4 regions of the Halobacillus sp. 12SKB genome follow, and region 3 is predicted to be linked to each of the others. Evidence: riboswitches for the same ligand, from Rfam matches in the RefSeq annotation. Region 3 holds a riboswitch; each other region holds the start of a gene.
What was found. A riboswitch is a leader RNA that binds a small molecule or an ion and turns the genes downstream of it on or off. The one in region 3 is predicted to bind S-adenosylmethionine.

Region 1 (4,709 bases), 2.6 Mb from region 3:
GCATTTCCGATAAAAGAAAGCTTTCATACCGTCAATCTCTGAGGTTTGATTGATCTGGGTTGGAGAAAGTTACAATCAACCCTTTGAAGTTCCAATCATTTAACATATTCTATATTTCTCTTCTGTTCGCTAATGTCCAAACCAGGATGGTATTCCTTAACCAATTCCATAACCTCTTCAATTAAACCTTCTAACTCTTTCACACCGCTTGCCGGGTCCCCTATCCATGTTTTGTTCATGCGAGCATGGAGATTTTCCGGTTTGATTTCCATCCGTTCGATATTATTTTCCATCCATTTAAAGACAGGGTGGTGGACATACATACGATTCAGGCCAAACAAAACGCCGAACAATTTCTTCTGCACTCCACACAGGACATCATAGAGCATCAACCAGTCCTGACGTTTCAAGAGAGCTTCCCGGTTATTCCAGCGATTCCCCAGCCATAGATTTTCTGCAATCATCCGTGCTGAAAGTTCGAAAGGATAGACAGCCAACCTGTTCTTCCATTCAGTGATTTTTCCTTCCCCGCAGAGACTTACACCATCATGGATGGAAGCTACTATACATTGTTTGTCATAATCGGTATCGTGTTCATCCACCACATCGGAAATGAAGCGTTCTACTGATTCAACCAAAAAGCTGCTGATTTCAAATTTAACGCCGTCCCGGGTTAAGTAGGCTTCCGACCATTCTTCATCTTCATAAGGATGATAAGACAGAATGGTGCCACCTATTTGCTCAATGGGAGATTTCCGCTCATGATCCGTCGGGGGATTGGACCATAAAATATGTAATTCAATATCTGAATGTTCATCATCTAGGTTTTTAGACACAGAACCAGCAAGTAGAATGGCTTTAACCTTTGGGTTCTCTTCATACAGAGCGGCCATATCTATTGATTGTTTGAATAAATCCAATTTCATTCCAACCTCCAATTGTTACGTTACATAACTTTTTCAACATATAGATTGTTGTTCGAAATCAATAGTTCACTCCTGAATCAACGACCAATCGAGGCGGCGACGTCGTGAGCTTCGCGTTTACCCCAAACGGTACACCATAATTCGGCTGGCAATGACCAAAGTGAAAGTTCTCAACAACAGGAAATGGAGAACCGGCGAAGAAACGGTGAAGCACTTTTTTCAACTCCGTTTCTTCTTCTGTTTCCACCTGGAAATTCCCTAATACGACACCTTGAACGTCATTGAAGACACCCGCTTGTTTAAGATGAGTAAGCTTCAAATCGATAAGAAACGGTGGTTCTGCAACTTCCTCAAGTAGTAAGATGGCGCCAGCTGTGTCCACTTGGTAAGGCGTGCCCAAACCGTTGGTGAGGAGTGTTAAATTCCCTCCCACTAAACGTCCCTCTCCCGTACCATGGGCGAGCGTGTTGAGAGTTGATCGGTTAGAATCATAGGTCATCATCTCGCCTGTAAACAGAGATGAAAACGATGATACTGTCTCTTTTGTTCGCTGTTCATCATTAAGATCAGAGGCCACCATAGGCCCGTGGAAAGTCACCAGACCACTGAAATTGTAAATAGCATGAAGCAGGTACGTTAAATCACTGTATCCCCAGAATATTTTAGGGTTACTTTTTATCTTTTCGTAATCAATCATAGGTGCAAGCTTCGCTGTGCCGAACCCTCCATTGGTGCAAAAAATTCCGCGGATTGCAGGGTCGTTAAAGGCCTCATGTAAATCAGCAAGTCGCTTTTGATCGACCGTTGCATGCTCTTCATCGGTTTGGAACACATGGCGTCCAATGATGACTTCAAGATCCATTTTTTCCAACACACGTATCCCCTGGCTTAATTGCTCCCGATCCGGAGGTCCCGCCGGTGCAATCACTGCTACCCGATCCCCCTCTTGTAAAGCACGGGGGTTAATCATAATATCCCTCACTTTCTGGTTAATGGAAATGGAACAACGATTAAGCTAAGTTGAATTTCATCTCCATTTTTCTACTCTTTGTTGTCATCCCCATAGACCGATAAAATTCTATGGCAGCAGTATTTTCCTCAGATACTCCCAGTTCAACACGATCGACCTTGAGGCTACGTCCGAAATCAAAAACGTGGGCAACTAGTTTTTTTCCAATCCCCTTGTTTCTATGCATTTCAGAAACGCATAAACTATGGATAGATAAAACCTTTCTCGCTTTGACAAAAGAATTCTCAGGTGTTTCCTCTTCCTTAGTCACTACAACTCCCACGATCTCATTGCTTAAGATAGCCACAAACATGTGCTGTTTGTTATCCATCACCTGGCTTTCAAAGAACTCTCTCTCGACTGGAGTTGCATTCTCTTTGTACAAATCCGGTCTTACACGAACGTGGAATTCATGAACCTGCCTAAATAGAGGCAGCAATGACTCATAATCGCTCTCCTCGGCTCTTCGAATAGATAGATCCATTTTCTCTCCCCCTAGTCACTTACTTGCCCTACTTATTCAACTTAGATATTTTTATTAGTCCGCCGATTTTTTGATAAAAAAAGGAACGTTCGTGCCATCATCACTGGTATCCAGGCATGACAAGGTTGGTAATGAAACAAGCGCTTTTATACTTCAGTATATTTCTCTCATGCCATTCATCAATCTCTTAAGCTTGACTGGTATGGTTGAGGGATTAAACCATAGGTAAGGGAACGGTTCTTTCGTTCAATTGCGGGCTCATAAAAGGTAGGACCTGTTTAAGTCTTCAAACCAAGATTACCATAAGTTTCTTTTTTTGTGGAAAGAGCTCAGGTACTTTTAAACAGAATCCCGAAACTTTTTCTGAAAATTCCATTGATTCTTCTTTCATTTTCCTGTATTGTAAATCGCAAGCGAAATGATAAACTCCACTTTTGATTTGAGGATACGCTTTACGACGTGTCCAACTGCTTTTCCTAAAACTACATAATTATGAAACTTATCCAGAGAGGTGTAGGGACTGGCCCTTTGATACCTCAGCAACCAGCCATTGGCACGGTGCTAAATCCAGAAGGTAGTTGTTCTACCTTGAAGATAAGGAGACTCTTTATACACAAAGGACCCCTTATCCAAGGAGGTCCTTTATTTTTTTGAAGAAAATGATTTCTGAACAGAGTTGAACCAATGTCAGCTCATGCAAGGCAGAAAGTCAGCGTGTCCCTGTCAGAAGGGGCTAGCTTTCTAATAAAAGACTCATACAAAATGGAAAGGTTGTGGAATGAAATGAAACGATCATTAGAACAGAGATTACAGGATGGACCCGTCATTTGTGGAGAAGGATACTTATTCGAACTGGAGCGCCGCGGCTATTTACAGGCCGGCTCCTTTGTACCTGAAGTAGCCCTTGATAACCCACAGGCATTGAAACAGACGTACCGTGACTTTATGCTCGCAGGCTCGGACGTCGTCTTGGCCTTCACCTATAACGGCCACCGAGAGAAAATGAGAATCATCGGCAAAGAGGACCTATTAGAGCCGCTTAACCGTCAGGCCATCCGCCTGGCCAAAGAAGTAGCTCAGGAGCACCCGGAGGAAGAAGCCCTTGTTGCCGGGAACATTTCCAACACGAACTTGTTCAACCCTGATGATCCTGAAGCTGTTGAAAAAACAAGAAGCATGTTTGGGGAGATGATCGGCTGGTGTAAGGAAGAAGGCGTGGATTTTGTGAATGGCGAGACCTTCTATTATTACGAAGAAGCGCTGATTGCTCTCGAGGAAATTCAAAAACAAGATTTGCCTGCCGTGATCACATTCGGTCTGATGGGGGAAAATATTCTCCGGGATGGCTATGAAGTGGAAGAAGCCTGCCGCTTATTAGAAGAAAAAGGCGCGCTTGTCGTCGGTATGAACTGCTTCCGCGGCCCAGCGACAATGCAGCCATATGTAGAAAAGATCCGTCAAACAGTGGACGGTTATGTAGGTGCCCTTCCCATCCCTTACCGCACGACGGAAGAACACCCGACCTTCTTCAACCTGCCGGACGGGGGCTGTGCCTGTACACTTCCAACGGAAACCACGTTCCCAACGTCCCTGGACCCGCTCTACACGAACAGGTATGAACTTGCGGAATGGGCCAAAGAAGCGCACAGCATTGGTGTGAACTACCTGGGACTCTGCTGTGGAGCTTCTCCTGCCATGCTTCGTGAAGTAGCAGAATCCGTCGGCCGTACAGCTGTAAACTCCAGGTATTCCCCGGATATGGAAAAACACTTCCTGTTCGGCAATGACGACACGCTGCAGGATCACATCACCTCTTATAAGACTAAAGCGTGAGTCAAACGCCTGTCCGAAATACGGACAGGCGTTTTTTTAAGTTTCACCTATTTGCATTACTTTACGCGGAACAAAGGGTCATCCAGCATTCCGCTTTCTATCTGAGGCTATGTACTAGACTGCAATTCCCTTCCATTACAGGAGCTTTCAGTCTTCCTATAGTGCAGTTCATGACACGTACTGGTTTTAGTAACGGTTTCAGTAGTCAGAAAGAGCTGGATCAAGGCATAACAAAAAAATGACCTTACCTGACTGTTAACGTAATGATGGGATAAAAGCGGGGGCATTTTTGTAGGAATGGTAGAAAAGGAGGATTCCAGAGGAGATCAACTCTGAAGAAAAAATAAGGATTGGATTAGAAAATATCTATTTTAATCTTTGATTGATCCGATCCAATCCTTCTACTTTCGCTTTTTCCACATTCAATTCTCTTTTTAATAATACATTTTCCGCTGTC
Region 2 (4,709 bases), 1.8 Mb from region 3:
CTGGAAGCGGTTCTTCATTTCATCCTCATGGTCGTAGTAAGCACAAAAATTCAAATCTCCCTCTTTCTCATCTTCCTCTTGATCAATGTAATAATCAAGCAAGATATGTAATCCCTGCATATAAGGAAAATAACTTCTTTCAATTTGATTAGATAACGTTGCATCCATCTTTCCACTCAGCGTATAGGAAACAAGGCAAAAGATCCCCAACGTAGACCCTGTACATGCGGAAAATTCGTACCAGCTGAGCTCCGGCCATTCTTTTTGGTAGTGCTTGAACCAATTTTGAAGCCTCGGAATCCTCTCGTTTTCAATCACATGCTTATGAACTTGCAAATCACTATACAACTTACCTAACCTTACCGCCTGCTTCTTAACGATTGGATAGTCTTCCGCCTCGGAAAGGACTTGCTGGCACGTGTTCACAAGATCATGGAGGTACCCCCCATCATCCTGCTCGTCACGATATTGGTAATAATCCTGTAGTGGGTTACCTGGTGTCAAAGCGTCGATCATAGATTCATGCAACATGCGGAAATCGTCAGGATCCATAGAGGTGCTACGGTCACAAAGGTTGTCCAAGTAGTCACTGATGGTTTGATAAGCAACGATGAATCGAATGGCCTGTTTATCATTACCGCTGGAAAGAACAGAGTAAATCGATCCCCCTTCACAGTGAAACGTCTTTTCATCAATACTCGCCAAAGCTTGACTTCTAAGTTCTTCGTCAGGAATCGATTTCGCCCTTTCAATCCAGTAAGACAATTCATCATGAACAGCAGGAAAAATATTTCGATAAACTCTGTACATCAAAAACATGGCGTTACCCGGGACTGCACTTCTCAAAAGAAGCCCTCCTTACCGATTTACTTTAGATGATCCTCTAAAAAAGATAGCGTATGTTGATAGACATCTTCCCATTCCGGCTCGTTATAAATTTCATGATAAAGCCCCGGCCACTGTTTGTACCTTTTTTCTTTTACCTGAACCCGGTCAAACCATTCGGCCGTCTTCTCAATTCTTACCATATAATCCTCTTCAGCCTGCATGAGTAACAATGGAAGATCAGGAAAGCGTTGAATATCAGAGAACGCTTCCCTTGTCGCTTTTTGAAATTCACGATACCAGCGAACAGAAACTTTATCAATAATCAAAGGATCTTGTTGAAACTCTACAATTTTGTCCTTATTTCGTGTGATATATTCGGGATCTTGCGGAGCCTTGATTCTTAAAGATGGAATAAAAGTGTTTAAAATATAAGACACGACTTCCAAAGGGAGGCTTGCTTTTTTCAGAAGACCTAGTGCAGGAGAAGAAAGAATAACACCATCCACCTTTGGTTGAGCAGTCTCCATCGTACGTACAACTGCAAGGCCTCCCATACTATGCCCCATTAAAAATACTTTCTTATTGGGGTCCGCGTGTTGAATCCAGTTCATAATGGTATGGATATAATCCTGAAAAGAACGGATATGGCCACTCTTCCCTGGAGAACGCCCCTGACCTGGCAGGTCCCCATAAATAACGGAATACCCATCCTTTTGAAGTTGGTCGACCAGTTCATGATACCGACCTGAATGTTCAAAGGCCCCATGAACGAGCACTACCGTTGCACGATCATTGACTGATTCTACTTTCTTCACAGCATCTCCCTCTTTTCTTCTGCTATACTATCAATAGTATTAGTATAAGGGGGTTTTTCATGATTTGCGAATATAAAGGAAAGGTACCTGACATACATCCGAGTGCCTATGTTGCAGAAGATGCTGTGATCACAGGGGATGTAACCATCCAGGAAAATGCCAGCGTTTGGTTCAAGACTGTGATCAGAGGAGATGTAGCTCCCGTACATATTGGCAAGAACACCAACATTCAAGATTTAAGCCTTTTACATCAAAGCCCAGACAAACCATTAATCATTGAGGACGGAGTAACCGTCGGCCACCAAGTCACTTTACATTCCGCCCATATAAAAGAAAACGCGCTGATCGGCATGGGATCTCTTATTCTTGATGGCGCTGTTATTGGTGAACAAGCTTTCATCGGCGCCGGGAGTCTTGTTCCCCCCGGGAAAGTCATTCCACCAAACACTCTCGCTTTCGGCCGGCCGGCCAAAGTCATAAGAGACCTAAATGAAGAAGACATAAAAGAACTGAACAGGATCAGAAAGAGTTATGTGGAAAAAGGGCAATATTATAAGGAACTACGAGAATCATAAGGCAACAAATCAAACACTTGAACGAAAAAACCGTTCCAAACAAAAGTTTGGAACGGTTTTTTTAATTATTGACAGCGCGCCTTCAATTCTTCTGCTTTATCTGTACGCTCCCAAGGGAACTCCACATCCGTACGTCCGAAGTGACCGTAAGCAGCCGTTTGACGATAAATAGGACGACGCAGGTCCAACATCTTAATAATTCCTGCTGGACGAAGGTCGAATAGTTCACGGACAGCTTCCACCAGCTGCTCCTCAGAAACAGTACCTGTTCCATTCGTGTTAATGGCAATAGAAACAGGCTGCGCCACACCGATGGCATAAGCAAGCTGAACTTCAACAGAGTCCGCAAGTCCTGCAGCTACAATATTTTTCGCAACATAACGGGCAGCATAAGCAGCCGAACGGTCTACTTTCGTAGCATCTTTACCACTGAAGGCTCCCCCTCCATGACGAGCATAGCCACCATATGTGTCGACGATAATCTTTCTTCCGGTTAGCCCGGCGTCACCTTGTGGACCTCCAATGACGAAGCGTCCGGTCGGGTTAATAAAGTATTTCGTCTGTTCATCAATATATCCTTCAGGCACGATCGGCCCAATCACATGTTTCTTCAAATCTTCCTGGATCTGTTGCAGAGTCACTTCTTCAGCATGCTGGGTAGAAATAACGATTGTATCCACACGCACTGGCTGATCATTTTCGTCGTACTCCACCGTCACCTGTGTTTTCCCATCTGGACGAAGGTAATCAAGTGTACCATCATTTCTCACATCAGAAAGACGTTTCGATAGTTTATGAGCCAAGGAGATTGGAAGAGGCATCAATTCTTTGGTTTCATTATTAGCAAAACCAAACATCAACCCCTGGTCTCCTGCACCAATCGATTCGATTTCATCGTCACTCATTTTTCCTTCACGGGATTCAAGAGCAACGTCCACGCCTCCTGCAATATCAGGGGATTGCTCATCAATCGCAGTCAGAACAGCACATGTATCCGCATCAAACCCGTACTTCGCACGAGTATATCCGATATCTTTGATCGTCTGACGTACGATGGATGGAATATCCACGTAAGTATTTGTACTAATCTCACCAGAAACCAGTACAAGTCCCGTTGTCACTGTTGTCTCACATGCAACCCTCGCGTTAGGGTCGTTTTTTAAAATTTCATCTAATATCGCATCAGAAATCTGGTCACAAATTTTGTCCGGATGACCCTCCGTGACAGATTCTGATGTGAATAACCGGCGGTTTGCAGGCATTCTTAAAAACTCCTCCTTCTGTAAGTACAAAGTATTAGACGGAACTCTTTACCAGTATGTGCAGAAACTTTTATACGTTTCATATATGTTCATGTTGCCTCTTTTCACAACCAATGGAGCAATTACATAGGAATATCTACAGGTTATCCTGTTCGAATATTTCTTCATTAAAGGCTGAGTTTTAATGAGTGGATGAATCGATCTCATCCCTCTGTTTGAAAAAAAAGCCTTATAAAAAGAAAAAACCTTTCCTATTCGAGGAAAGGGGCTGCTTCCTTTCGCTCTTATCGTCCAAGGAGCATGTCCTCCTTGCTTCAGGTTAGCACCGTGTCATGTGCATGACGGTTGCTGGGTTTCAAAGGGCCTGTCCCTCCACCAACTCTGGATAAGAGAGTATCCGTTCTCCGTTATCGTATCGAAAACCTCATTTAATGTCAATTGAATTCCACCTCATTCTAACGTATTCGTATTTAGTAAACGTTTGAATGAAATTCACATATATTATTAGAAACTTTTTTCAAAGTAAAGAATATCTCACTCTTCCATATAATCTCCCTTTTCTTGAAGACTCAGTTTCGAGATGTTTGTGCAGTGGGTTGGGGCTGCGGGGGATGACTCGCTTTCCGCGGAAGCGCGGTGAGCCTCCTCGGACTGCGTCCTGTGGGGTCTCACCATGCACTTTTCTCCCGCAGGAGTCTCGCCATCCCCCTCCGCCCCTTTGCCATATAATTACCGGCTTTCATACACTTGGTAATTGGAGAGGAATAATCCCCTAAGTACGCTATCCTGCACGTGAAAAGCTTGTTATAGAGCGCTTTATGCATATAAAACCAGGGTAGTGGAAGGCAGTCTCCCCCGGTGTAGGGGTTCGTTACCCGCATACGAAGAATGGGTTGGCTGGGAAGCTGCGAGACTCCCGTGGGAGAAAGGAGATCGGCGAGATCCCGCAGGACGAAGTCCGAGGAAGCTCGGCACTCCCCCACAGGAAAGCGAGTAGCTTCCCAGCCAACCCAGGCGCTCACAAGGCAACGAACCCCCGAAACATCTCGAGTCTGAGTCTTTCACAATCCTTCCAGATTGTTGAACAAAAGAGCAGGTTTTCAGTTTGATAATTCAGAATAAATAAAATGTAAGCTTTTTCACGTATAGTATGGACTAAAGAAATCAATGTGTTATACTAATCTCACATTAGGTTGATCATAATAAATGCAAAGGCGGGTCGACACATA
Region 3 (4,709 bases):
TGCGCTTCTGCCAATTATCATCATTTTATTCGGAGTCGGTGAAGTATCTAAAGTGGTGACGATCGCCGGGAGTGTTTTTTTTCCTGTTGTCATTAATACGGTGGCGGGTGTTGTGAACATTGACCGCATTTATTTGGATGTTGCGAAAAATTATGGAGCGGATTCGAAACAGTTCTTCTTCAAAATTGCTCTACCGGGTTCCCTTCCGGTCATGCTTGAAGGTATTCAGATGGGGCAGGCGATTGCACTGCTGACAATTGTCGCAGCGGAAATGATGGGAGCCAACTCAGGGATTGGGTATTTGATCTGGACGTCGTATAAGGCCTTTTTGTTGAAGGAAATGTTTGTCGGGCTTGTGCTCATTTCGTTCTTCGGCTACTTGTTTTCAATCATTCTCCGGGGACTGCAGACCAAACTGCTGCCATGGCGCTAACTAATGAGAGGAGCGACAGGGGATGGAGGCTAAAATATCGATTAAGGATTTAACGAAAGTGTTTTATAAAAAAGAGAGCCGCGTGACGGCATTAGAAGGGATTTCGCTTGATATTGCAGACGGGGAGTTTGTCTGTCTCGTCGGACCGAGTGGGTGTGGGAAAACGACGCTGCTCCGGATTTTAGCTGATTTAGAAAAGCCGAGCGGGGGATCGTTTTCAATTGCGAAAAGTAAAAAAGAACGTCCGCTGCAGTCGATGGTTTTTCAGGAACGCGGGGTCATTCCGTGGTTGACGGTTGAAGGCAATGTCAGTTTCGGATTGAAAATGAGGCATATGCCTTCAGATGTGATCAAGGAGCGGACGGCTTATTATTTGAACAAAGTGGGCCTTGAAAAATTCGCTAAACTCTATCCAAAAGAGTTGTCAGGCGGGATGAAGCAGCGCGTCAGTATTGCCAGAGCGTTTGCAAACGATCCAGAAATCCTTCTCATGGATGAACCATTTGCTGCACTGGATGAGCAGAACAAATTCATTTTGCAGGAAGAATTATTGAATATTTGGTCAGAGACGAAGAAAACAGTCTTATTTATTACCCATAGCATAGATGAAGCGCTCCTACTTAGCGATCGAATCCTGTTAATGAGCTCGCAGCCCGGCACTATCATTGATGAAAAGCGTATTGACCTGCCGCGGCCGAGGAATATGGAGCAGGTACGGGCAGATCCTTTGATGGCGGAACATTTTGTCGAGATTTGGAATCATCTTCAGGATGAAGTGCAGCGTTCGCGCAAATAGTGGAAGAAAGGGGATTGGAATCCCATGATGAGAAAAGTATGTCATCTATTTTCTTTTTTGTTTATCATTTTCATATTGTTCGGCTGTGGCTCCGGGGATAGTGGGGAGGGTACGGGCAACGGTGAAATCATCGACGGTGATTTTGCTCCATTGGATAAGGAGGCGACGGTGGTCATAGCCGAAGACGGGGCTGCATCGGGAGCCGGCTTTTATATCGCCGAGGAAAAGGGATATTTTGATGATTACAATATCGATATAAAGTTCACGACGTTTGCGAATAGTGACGACATGCTTCCAGCGCTGGCAGCGGGTGAAGTGGATATTGCCGGGGGCGTTTCCACAGCTTCCTTTTTCAATGCCATCGCCCAGGGCATAGACGTAAAGATCATCGCTGATAAAGGGCACTATTTTGATGGCAGCTCGTATTTCAGCTTTGTAATCCGTGAAGATCTGCAGGATGAAATCAAAGAGTACAGCGACTTGAAAGGAAAGCGGATTGCGGTTTCATCAAGGAATGCCGTGGATGATTATATCTTCCAGCGGATGCTCGAGCACGCGGGTCTAACCGAATCCGACGTAGAATTCGTCCTCATGTCTGACTTTGGAAACATGCTTGCAGCTATGGGCAACAAGTCGATTGATGCCGCTCTTCAAATCGAGCCATTGATCACTCAAGGGGAAGCACAGAACCTGCACGTTCGTTTCGGTGACGCCACAGATTTCGCTCCGGATGCACAGATTGCCATGGTGCTTGGATCGCCTGATTTCATCGAAAAAGAAACCGACGTGTCTGTGCGCTTTATGGCTGCCTATTTGAAGGGTGTGCGTGATTACAATGATGCATTCCTTCACGATGAAGGTCTGGATGAAGTGATTGATATCATGACGAAACACACAGCGCTGAAGGACGCAGAAGTTTGGAAGAAAGTCGGTGTGACGGGGCTTGATCCGAACGGGGAAATGTTTATTGACGATATTAAGAAACAGTTCGAGATGTATGACGCAAACGGCGCCATCCGTGGAGATATTGACTTCAATGATGCAATCGACACCTCTCTTTCGGAAGAAGCGATGGAAGTGATCGGGCGTTACGATCGATAACATTTTTTCTGAAAAAAGCTTGTCTTCGTATGGTTTTTATTGTAAAGTTACCATTAACTCAATTGAATATTTCTTATCAAGAGAAGCAGAGGAACTGGTCCTGTGAAGCTTCAGCAACCACCAACATCGGTTGGCCGGTGCTAATTCCAGCAAGTGATGATCGCTTGAGAGATAAGAAGGAATGAACGGATACGATTCAAGAGCCTTCTTATGTGAGAAGGCTCTTTTTTAATGGTCGCCTTCTTTTGGATCAGGGACTTTTCTCAGGATAAAACCAACTATTCTGATGAGTTATATAATAAAGGAGGTCAAATCATGACAAAACCATTGAGCAACGCTTTCGCACTCATTCCATTTGCGATCTTTATTTTACTATTTATCGGATCGGGTATTGTGATAGGTGATTTTTATAAAATGCCAGTTCTTGTCGCCCTGTTCGCTGCGATTCTCTTCGCCTTAGCCATGAACCGCAAAACAGATTTTCAAACGAAAATATCCCAATTGACGAAAGGGGGAGGGCACCCCAATATCATCTTAATGGTTATTATTTTCCTGCTTGCGGGTGCTTTCGCTGCTGTAGCGTCTGGAATGGGCGCTGTTGAATCGACGGTCAATCTCGGCTTAACCTACCTGCCTGGCGGCTGGATGGTCGTCGGATTGTTTGTCATCGGCTGCTTTATCTCGATATCCATGGGGACGTCCACAGGTACGGTTGTTGCCCTTGCACCGATTGGAGTAGGCGTAGCCGAGCAGACAGACATCGGTCTTGCCTTAGTCATGGGAGCGATTGTCAGTGGTGCGATGTTCGGGGACAACCTTTCTGTCATATCGGATACAACCATTGCCGCTGTACGTACTCAGGGTACGGAAATGAAAGAGAAATTCAAAGCAAATTTCTTTATTGTTCTACCTGCAGCCATCATCACGGCCGTTATTTTTGGTGTGATGACGGCGGATGCATCGGCCAGCCTGAATGAGAACTACACGTACAACACTTTGGAAATTTCACCTTACTTAGGTGTACTAGGATTTGCTATTGCTGGAGTAAACGTCATCTATGTATTGATCGGAGGCATTATTTTTGCCGGCGGAGTCGGACTTCTGCTTGGTAAGTTTTCCGGCATGGAATTCATCACCTTCGTTGGTGATGGCTTTTCGAACATGCAGACGCTTGCGATGATCGCGATCTTGCTGGGGGGTCTTGTGGAATTGATCCGGGCGAATGGAGGCATCGAATTTTTGTTGCAGGCCGTGAGCAGAAAAGTGAACTCCAATCGTGGTGGGGAGCTCGGCATTGCAGGGATTGTGACCGCCATCAACTTTTCTACAGCGAACAATACAATCTCCATCATTACAGCAGGCCCACTGGCCAAACAAATTTCTGATCAATATGGGATTGAAGGACGACGTTCTGCGAGTATTCTCGACATCTTTGCCAGTTCCGTGCAGGGAATCATTCCTTATGGCGGGCAGATTCTTGCTGTTGCGGGTGTGGCGAGTATATCTCCTGTCGCGATTGTTCCGTTTTGCATTTATCCCATACTCACAGCTGGAGCCGGTCTTTTAGCGATCGCTTTCCGTTATCCGAAGTTCACAGTTGAAAAAAGAAAAGCGGTGTTTAAGAGCGCTTCTTAAGAGGGGAAGGCACCTGATTCAGGTGCCTTTTCATGTGTATTTTTTTTACACTAAAATTTTTAAAAACTGATATATTATTTTAAAATGAGTCTATTGAAATAGTAGGAAAGCTTTGGGAAATGGAGGTGAATAGAATGATTAGGGCCTTAAGTGGTATAGACGACTATATCTATATCCGTTACGCTTTTATTACAAAATGTAAACGTTTGCAAAAATATTTCTCCTGGACCGACATTATGAAGGGCTTTGTTTTTCGAAAATGTTTTGCAAAAGGGTCTTTTTGGATAGGAAGGAACCTTTTACAAATAGATAAATCAAGGAGGAATGGCGAATGAGATTGGCGGGCAAATGGATGTTGATCTTCACACTGACCATTGGCATGATGCTGCCATCATGGTTAATGGGTACAAAGGTGGAGGCGGATGAAGGTAACGGATTATCGGATTTAATTATCTTTGAGAATGTACCACAGGCAGATGTAGCGATGGAAGGGAATGAGTTTACTCTTTCCGCACTGAATGTGTATGAAGATGGACATTTCACTAAAGTGAGTGAAGGACTCGTTTGGAAATCGAAGAATTCAAACGTTGCTACTGTCGAAGATGACGGTACGGTCACATTTACAGGAAAACCTGGACGAGCATGGGTGACGGTATCGAACGGTGATTTTAAAGATCGGATTGCCCTTGATTTTAAACCGGACCACTTCAAAAAAGGAAAGCCGGAATTTAAACCGACCATCAA
Region 4 (4,709 bases), 2.6 Mb from region 3:
CGCGCTCATGGAAGAGGTCGATGAGCTTTTGTGTTCTTATGGGGGCGGCCATGTGGAGAGATACAGTACGAAAAATGAGAAACTCTCTGCACAAGCAGCCCAGCATTCCTTACGAGTGTTCTCGACAGAAGTGCGCCATTTGGGGACACAGCTCGCCCGGGGGATCTTTCAACGCATGTATGAGGAGATGTCTGATAAGATGACCTTCACTTTTGAAGCGGATGTCACAGCAGTCACAAAAGAAAAAGGCCTGTTCTCGATCGATACCAACCACGGCCGGTTCCAAAGCAGGAAAGTTGTGTTCGCGACAGGAATGAGTGGGAGTGACTGGCTGAAACCCATGACAGCAGAATTAGGGCTGAAGGCAGGCGAGACAAGGTTGGACTTGGGGATCCGGGTGGAGATGCGCGGCAGTCAGCTCGATGCCATCCTTCAGGAAACCTTTGAAACGAAACTGCATTACATAACCGATCGTTACTCCGCAACCACCTACTGCATGAATCCGCGCGGAAGGATCGTACGCAAGTATCAACATGGCCTGGTGATGGCAGATGGTCAGAACCAGAACGAGGAGGAACCGAGTCAGAATTTGAATTTCACTCTTTTCGTGCCGCGGTACTTCAAAGATCAAATCAGAGCCATGACGGAAGCTCAGCGTGTCATTGGAGGCATCAATCAGGGGAAAGGAAGGATTGTGGCGCAAAAGTTGGGAGATCTATTGGAAGGAAAACCGTCGGATCACCTTTCTTCAGGTGTGATCCATCCCTCTTTGGAGGCAGAAGCTGGAGATCTCCAAAAAGAAGTTCCGCCTCTTTATCTAGAAGCGCTGCTGGAGTTTTTCGAAGCGTTGGAAGGGCTGCTTGGGGAGAAAATCGATCGTGACACCATCCTTTATGGGCTGGACAGCAAGTTTTATGAAGCGAAGATTTATACGGATGAGCACTTTGAAACAGAGCTGCCAGGGCTGTACTTGATCGGGGACTGCTCGGGGGAGACGCACTCGTTGTCACAGGCGGCGGCGAGCGGCATTTACTTGGCCCGTTGTATGAAAGCTTAGCCTTTTACCTTGAGGCTAAGCTTTTCTCTACGGTCAGGATCGCTTCTTTCACTCTTGCTTCCGTTTGAAGACCCATGAGGTGAATCGATTCACTTGGACGTGTGGAATAGTAGGAGATGGTATCAATATCATCCAAAGAATCTGCATCTAGATCCTTGAGTGAGAGAGGCAGACGCATGGATTTGTAAAAAGGGATCAGCTGCTGGATTTGTTCTGTTTCCCCTTCAAGAGCCAGCTGGACGAGGATGCCGTAAGCTACTTTTTCTCCATGCAGAAACGCATGTGTCCCCGGCACTTTCGTCAGTCCATTGTGGATGGAGTGCGCACCGGAGATCCGGCCGTATCCATCCCCGTACCCCCCGACCATACCTCCAGCCATGATGATCGTTTCAGCGACACGGGTAAAAGCGGTCGTGCATTGAGCTTTTTCATTGGCAAGTACGGCATCTTTTCCTTCCTGAAATAGAATGTCTCTACACAATTTTGCTGCGTGAAGGGCAATTTCCAAGGGGAGGGGTTTTTCTTTTAAATGTTTTGTCAAAACATCTGCTTCATACCATTTGGCAATCGTATCCCCAATTCCCGCACGGAGATATTTGACTGGAGAGTGAGCGAGCATATCCGGATCTATGAAAACCATGTATGTACTTCTTTTGAAAATGGTATATTCATGGAAATTCCCATCCTCATCATAAAAAACACTCAATGGCGTCCAAGCGGCACAGTTGGATACCAAGGTGGGAATCAGAATAACAGGGAGATCCAGGTGATCCCCGCATGCTTTCGCGAGGTCAAGGATTTTCCCGCCTCCAACACCGATCAGGACATCAGTGGATGTGATGTTCTCCCCGATTCTTTCTACTTCTTGATGTGTGCATTCCCCCTCATACCGGATTGTTTCGACTGCGAATGGAAATTCAGGCATATAAGGTTCGGCCATGTTCCACGAATCACTGCCGTGGATGATGGTGCCATGCTTGAACTTTTCACCCTTCGCGAGTTCAGGCACTTGTTTCAACACGCCTGGTTCGCACCGGTAATAGGTCGGCGCTCCCTGGACTTGGATCGGTTCCATTGAACATTCCCCCCTCTAAGATATGCCCATTATTATCCATACCTGAAAATCGAATGTCAATGTTGAAAAAATATAATTTAAAAAATTGAGAAAATTATTTACAAACCCTATCACATGCGTTAAAGTGTTAAAACATAAACGAAATTCTTATCGAGAGTGATTGAGGGAGAAGGCCCGTAGATATCACAGCAACCTTCCAAATGGAGTGGTGCTAATTCCTGCAGAATATTTTTATTCTGGGAGATAAGAGTTTGGCAGTCTTTCATGCGAAACTCTCTCCCGTAAAGGGCGGGAGTTTTTTTGTAGGACTTGAAATTGTGAATGAGGGGGGAAGCCGATGATTTCATTGGAACAACTGAGCAAAGTCTATCAATCCAAGGGAAAAACCGTAATCGGAGTCGATGACGTCTCCTTGGACATCAAGAAAGGTGAGATTTTTGGAGTCGTCGGGTACAGCGGGGCTGGGAAAAGCACCCTGCTGCGATGCATGAACATTCTGGAACGCCCGACAGAAGGGAAGGTCATGGTGGATGGAATCGATCTCATGACCTTGAATGCCAAGGAACTAAGAAAGGCGAGGCAATCGATTGGCATGATCTTTCAAGGTTTTCACCTCGCGATGGCGAAAACCGTTTTAGAAAATGTGGCTTTTGCACTGAAAGCTTCAGGCGTCAACCGTCAGGAAAGAAAAAGAAGGGCACAGGAATTGCTGGAGCTTGTCGGTCTCTCAGATAAAGCCGATCAGTATCCGGCCCAGTTGAGTGGGGGACAGAAGCAGAGAGTGAGCATTGCGAGAGCGCTTGCCAATGACCCTAAGGTGCTTTTGTGTGATGAAGCCACCTCAGCGCTTGATCCGAATACGACGCAATCAATTTTGAACCTGTTGAAAAAGATCAATCGTGAACTCGGCCTAACGATCGTTCTGATCACCCATGAGATGGAGGTCGTCAAGGAAATCTGTGATCGCTGTGCCGTTATGGAAGACGGAAAAATCGTGGAACAGGGGTCTACATACGAGATCTTCGCTGCGCCTGAAAACGAACTGACGAAACGCTTCATCCAAACGGTGATCGACTTCCGGATCCCGGAAAAGGTCTTATCAGAGCGGAAAGGAACCATCGTACATATGACGTTTAAAGGGGACTCGGCCAACGATTCTATTGTGTCAGACCTCTTACAAGGGTATAACGTACGGGCTAACATACTCCACGGGAAGATCGATTACATCCAGGACCAGGCTCTTGGTACCTTTGTGATGGAATTGACCGGAGAACAAAAGGTCGTCAAACAGGCCATACAAGAATTGAAAGATAAGCTTGGAGAAGTGGAGGTGCTGCAAGATGATCGAACAGCTGATCAATCTCTGGCCAGAGCTGAATAAATCATTCCTGGAAACACTGATCATGGTGGGCATCGGTCTTGTCGTCGCTTTAATTGCAGGTCTTCCGCTCGGGCTGCTCTTATTTGTGACGGACCGTGATCTGTTCCTTGAGAATCGACTCGTCAAAAGCATTGTGGGCGTTGTGGTGAACCTGATTCGTTCGGTTCCGTTCATCATTTTACTTGTCTTCCTGTTTCCTTTTACAAACTTTTTAATCGGATCAACCACAGGTCCGGTAGCGGCTTCCGTAGCCCTCTCTGTAGCTGCGATCCCTTTTTACGCGAGGATTGTCGAATCATCGGCGCGTGATATTGATAAAGGGGTGATCGAAGCGGCCATCGCCTGCGGGGCTTCTCCATGGTTAATCATCAAGGATATCATTTTCCCGGAAATCAAACCGGGACTGATCAGCGGATTGACCATTACAGCGATCAGTTTGATTGGATACTCAGCCATGGCGGGTGCCATCGGGGGTGGTGGAATCGGAGACCTGGCGATTCGTTATGGTTACTATCGCTACGATAACTTTGTCATGTTCACGACCGTCATCCTGCTTATTGTCCTTGTCCAAATCGTGCAGTACACAGGCGATTACATTGCAAAAACTGTGAAGAAAAATTGAAGCAAATTTAGGAGGAACCATCATGAAAAAAATCATTCTATTATGTGTTACTTTACTATCGATTACATTTCTCGCTGCGTGCGGGGAGGAAGAAGAGAGTGCAGACGCTTCCGGAAAAGACACGATCCGATTTGGAGCTACTGCCGGACCCTACAGCGATATGGTCACGAAAGCGATCGCTCCCCTATTAGAGGAAAAGGGATACGAAGTGACGAACAAAGAATTCACGGACTATGTTCAACCAAACAAAGCCCTGGCAAACGGCGATTTGGATGCCAACCTTTTTCAGCATAAAATCTACTTAGAGTCTTTCGCCAAGGAAAACAATCTCGATCTATCTGAGGTCATCATCGTACCGACAGCGCCGATGGGGATTTACTCCAATACATACGAGGATATCGAAAGTATTGAAGAAGGTAGCACGATGGGAGTACCGAACGACCCAACCAACCTGGCTCGTGCTTTGATTGTTCTTGAGGATGAAGGTCTGGTTGAGGTTGACGACAGTGTCGATCCATTGCGTGCATCATTGAACGATATTACGAAGAATAAGAAAGATATCCAGTTTGTCGAA

Region 1: another riboswitch for S-adenosylmethionine. It lies ahead of ACQ4XT_RS14470 (homocysteine S-methyltransferase family protein); the one in region 3 lies ahead of ACQ4XT_RS01555 (Na+/H+ antiporter NhaC family protein).
Region 2: another riboswitch for S-adenosylmethionine. It lies ahead of metK (methionine adenosyltransferase); the one in region 3 lies ahead of ACQ4XT_RS01555 (Na+/H+ antiporter NhaC family protein).
Region 4: another riboswitch for S-adenosylmethionine. It lies ahead of ACQ4XT_RS14350 (methionine ABC transporter ATP-binding protein); the one in region 3 lies ahead of ACQ4XT_RS01555 (Na+/H+ antiporter NhaC family protein).

Annotation. Positions count from the first base shown of each region.
Region 1 is NZ_JBRFWR010000001.1:2,912,378-2,917,086, reverse strand. Features, by position in the region: gene ACQ4XT_RS14485 (DUF4037 domain-containing protein) at 96-920, opposite strand; gene ACQ4XT_RS14480 (S66 peptidase family protein) at 985-1,896, opposite strand; gene ACQ4XT_RS14475 (GNAT family N-acetyltransferase) at 1,937-2,419, opposite strand; SAM riboswitch class I at 2,916-3,020, shown strand; gene ACQ4XT_RS14470 (homocysteine S-methyltransferase family protein) at 3,203-4,252, shown strand; gene ACQ4XT_RS14465 (DUF4257 domain-containing protein) at 4,619-4,709, opposite strand, start outside.
Region 2 is NZ_JBRFWR010000001.1:2,138,742-2,143,450, reverse strand. Features, by position in the region: gene tbcS (tetraprenyl-beta-curcumene synthase) at 1-846, opposite strand, end outside; gene ACQ4XT_RS10325 (alpha/beta hydrolase) at 867-1,643, opposite strand; gene ACQ4XT_RS10320 (gamma carbonic anhydrase) at 1,703-2,218, shown strand; gene metK (methionine adenosyltransferase) at 2,284-3,480, opposite strand; SAM riboswitch class I at 3,762-3,872, opposite strand; gene pckA (phosphoenolpyruvate carboxykinase (ATP)) at 4,709-4,709, shown strand, end outside.
Region 3 is NZ_JBRFWR010000001.1:304,760-309,468, reverse strand. Features, by position in the region: gene ACQ4XT_RS01570 (ABC transporter permease) at 1-433, shown strand, start outside; gene ACQ4XT_RS01565 (ABC transporter ATP-binding protein) at 456-1,229, shown strand; gene ACQ4XT_RS01560 (ABC transporter substrate-binding protein) at 1,257-2,330, shown strand; SAM riboswitch class I at 2,401-2,508, shown strand; gene ACQ4XT_RS01555 (Na+/H+ antiporter NhaC family protein) at 2,646-3,965, shown strand; gene ACQ4XT_RS01550 (glycoside hydrolase family 3 protein) at 4,297-4,709, shown strand, end outside.
Region 4 is NZ_JBRFWR010000001.1:2,890,970-2,895,678, forward strand. Features, by position in the region: gene ACQ4XT_RS14340 (FAD-binding oxidoreductase/lyase) at 1-1,057, shown strand, start outside; gene ACQ4XT_RS14345 (iron-containing alcohol dehydrogenase family protein) at 1,062-2,132, opposite strand; SAM riboswitch class I at 2,277-2,382, shown strand; gene ACQ4XT_RS14350 (methionine ABC transporter ATP-binding protein) at 2,470-3,513, shown strand; gene ACQ4XT_RS14355 (methionine ABC transporter permease) at 3,473-4,135, shown strand; gene ACQ4XT_RS14360 (MetQ/NlpA family ABC transporter substrate-binding protein) at 4,158-4,709, shown strand, end outside.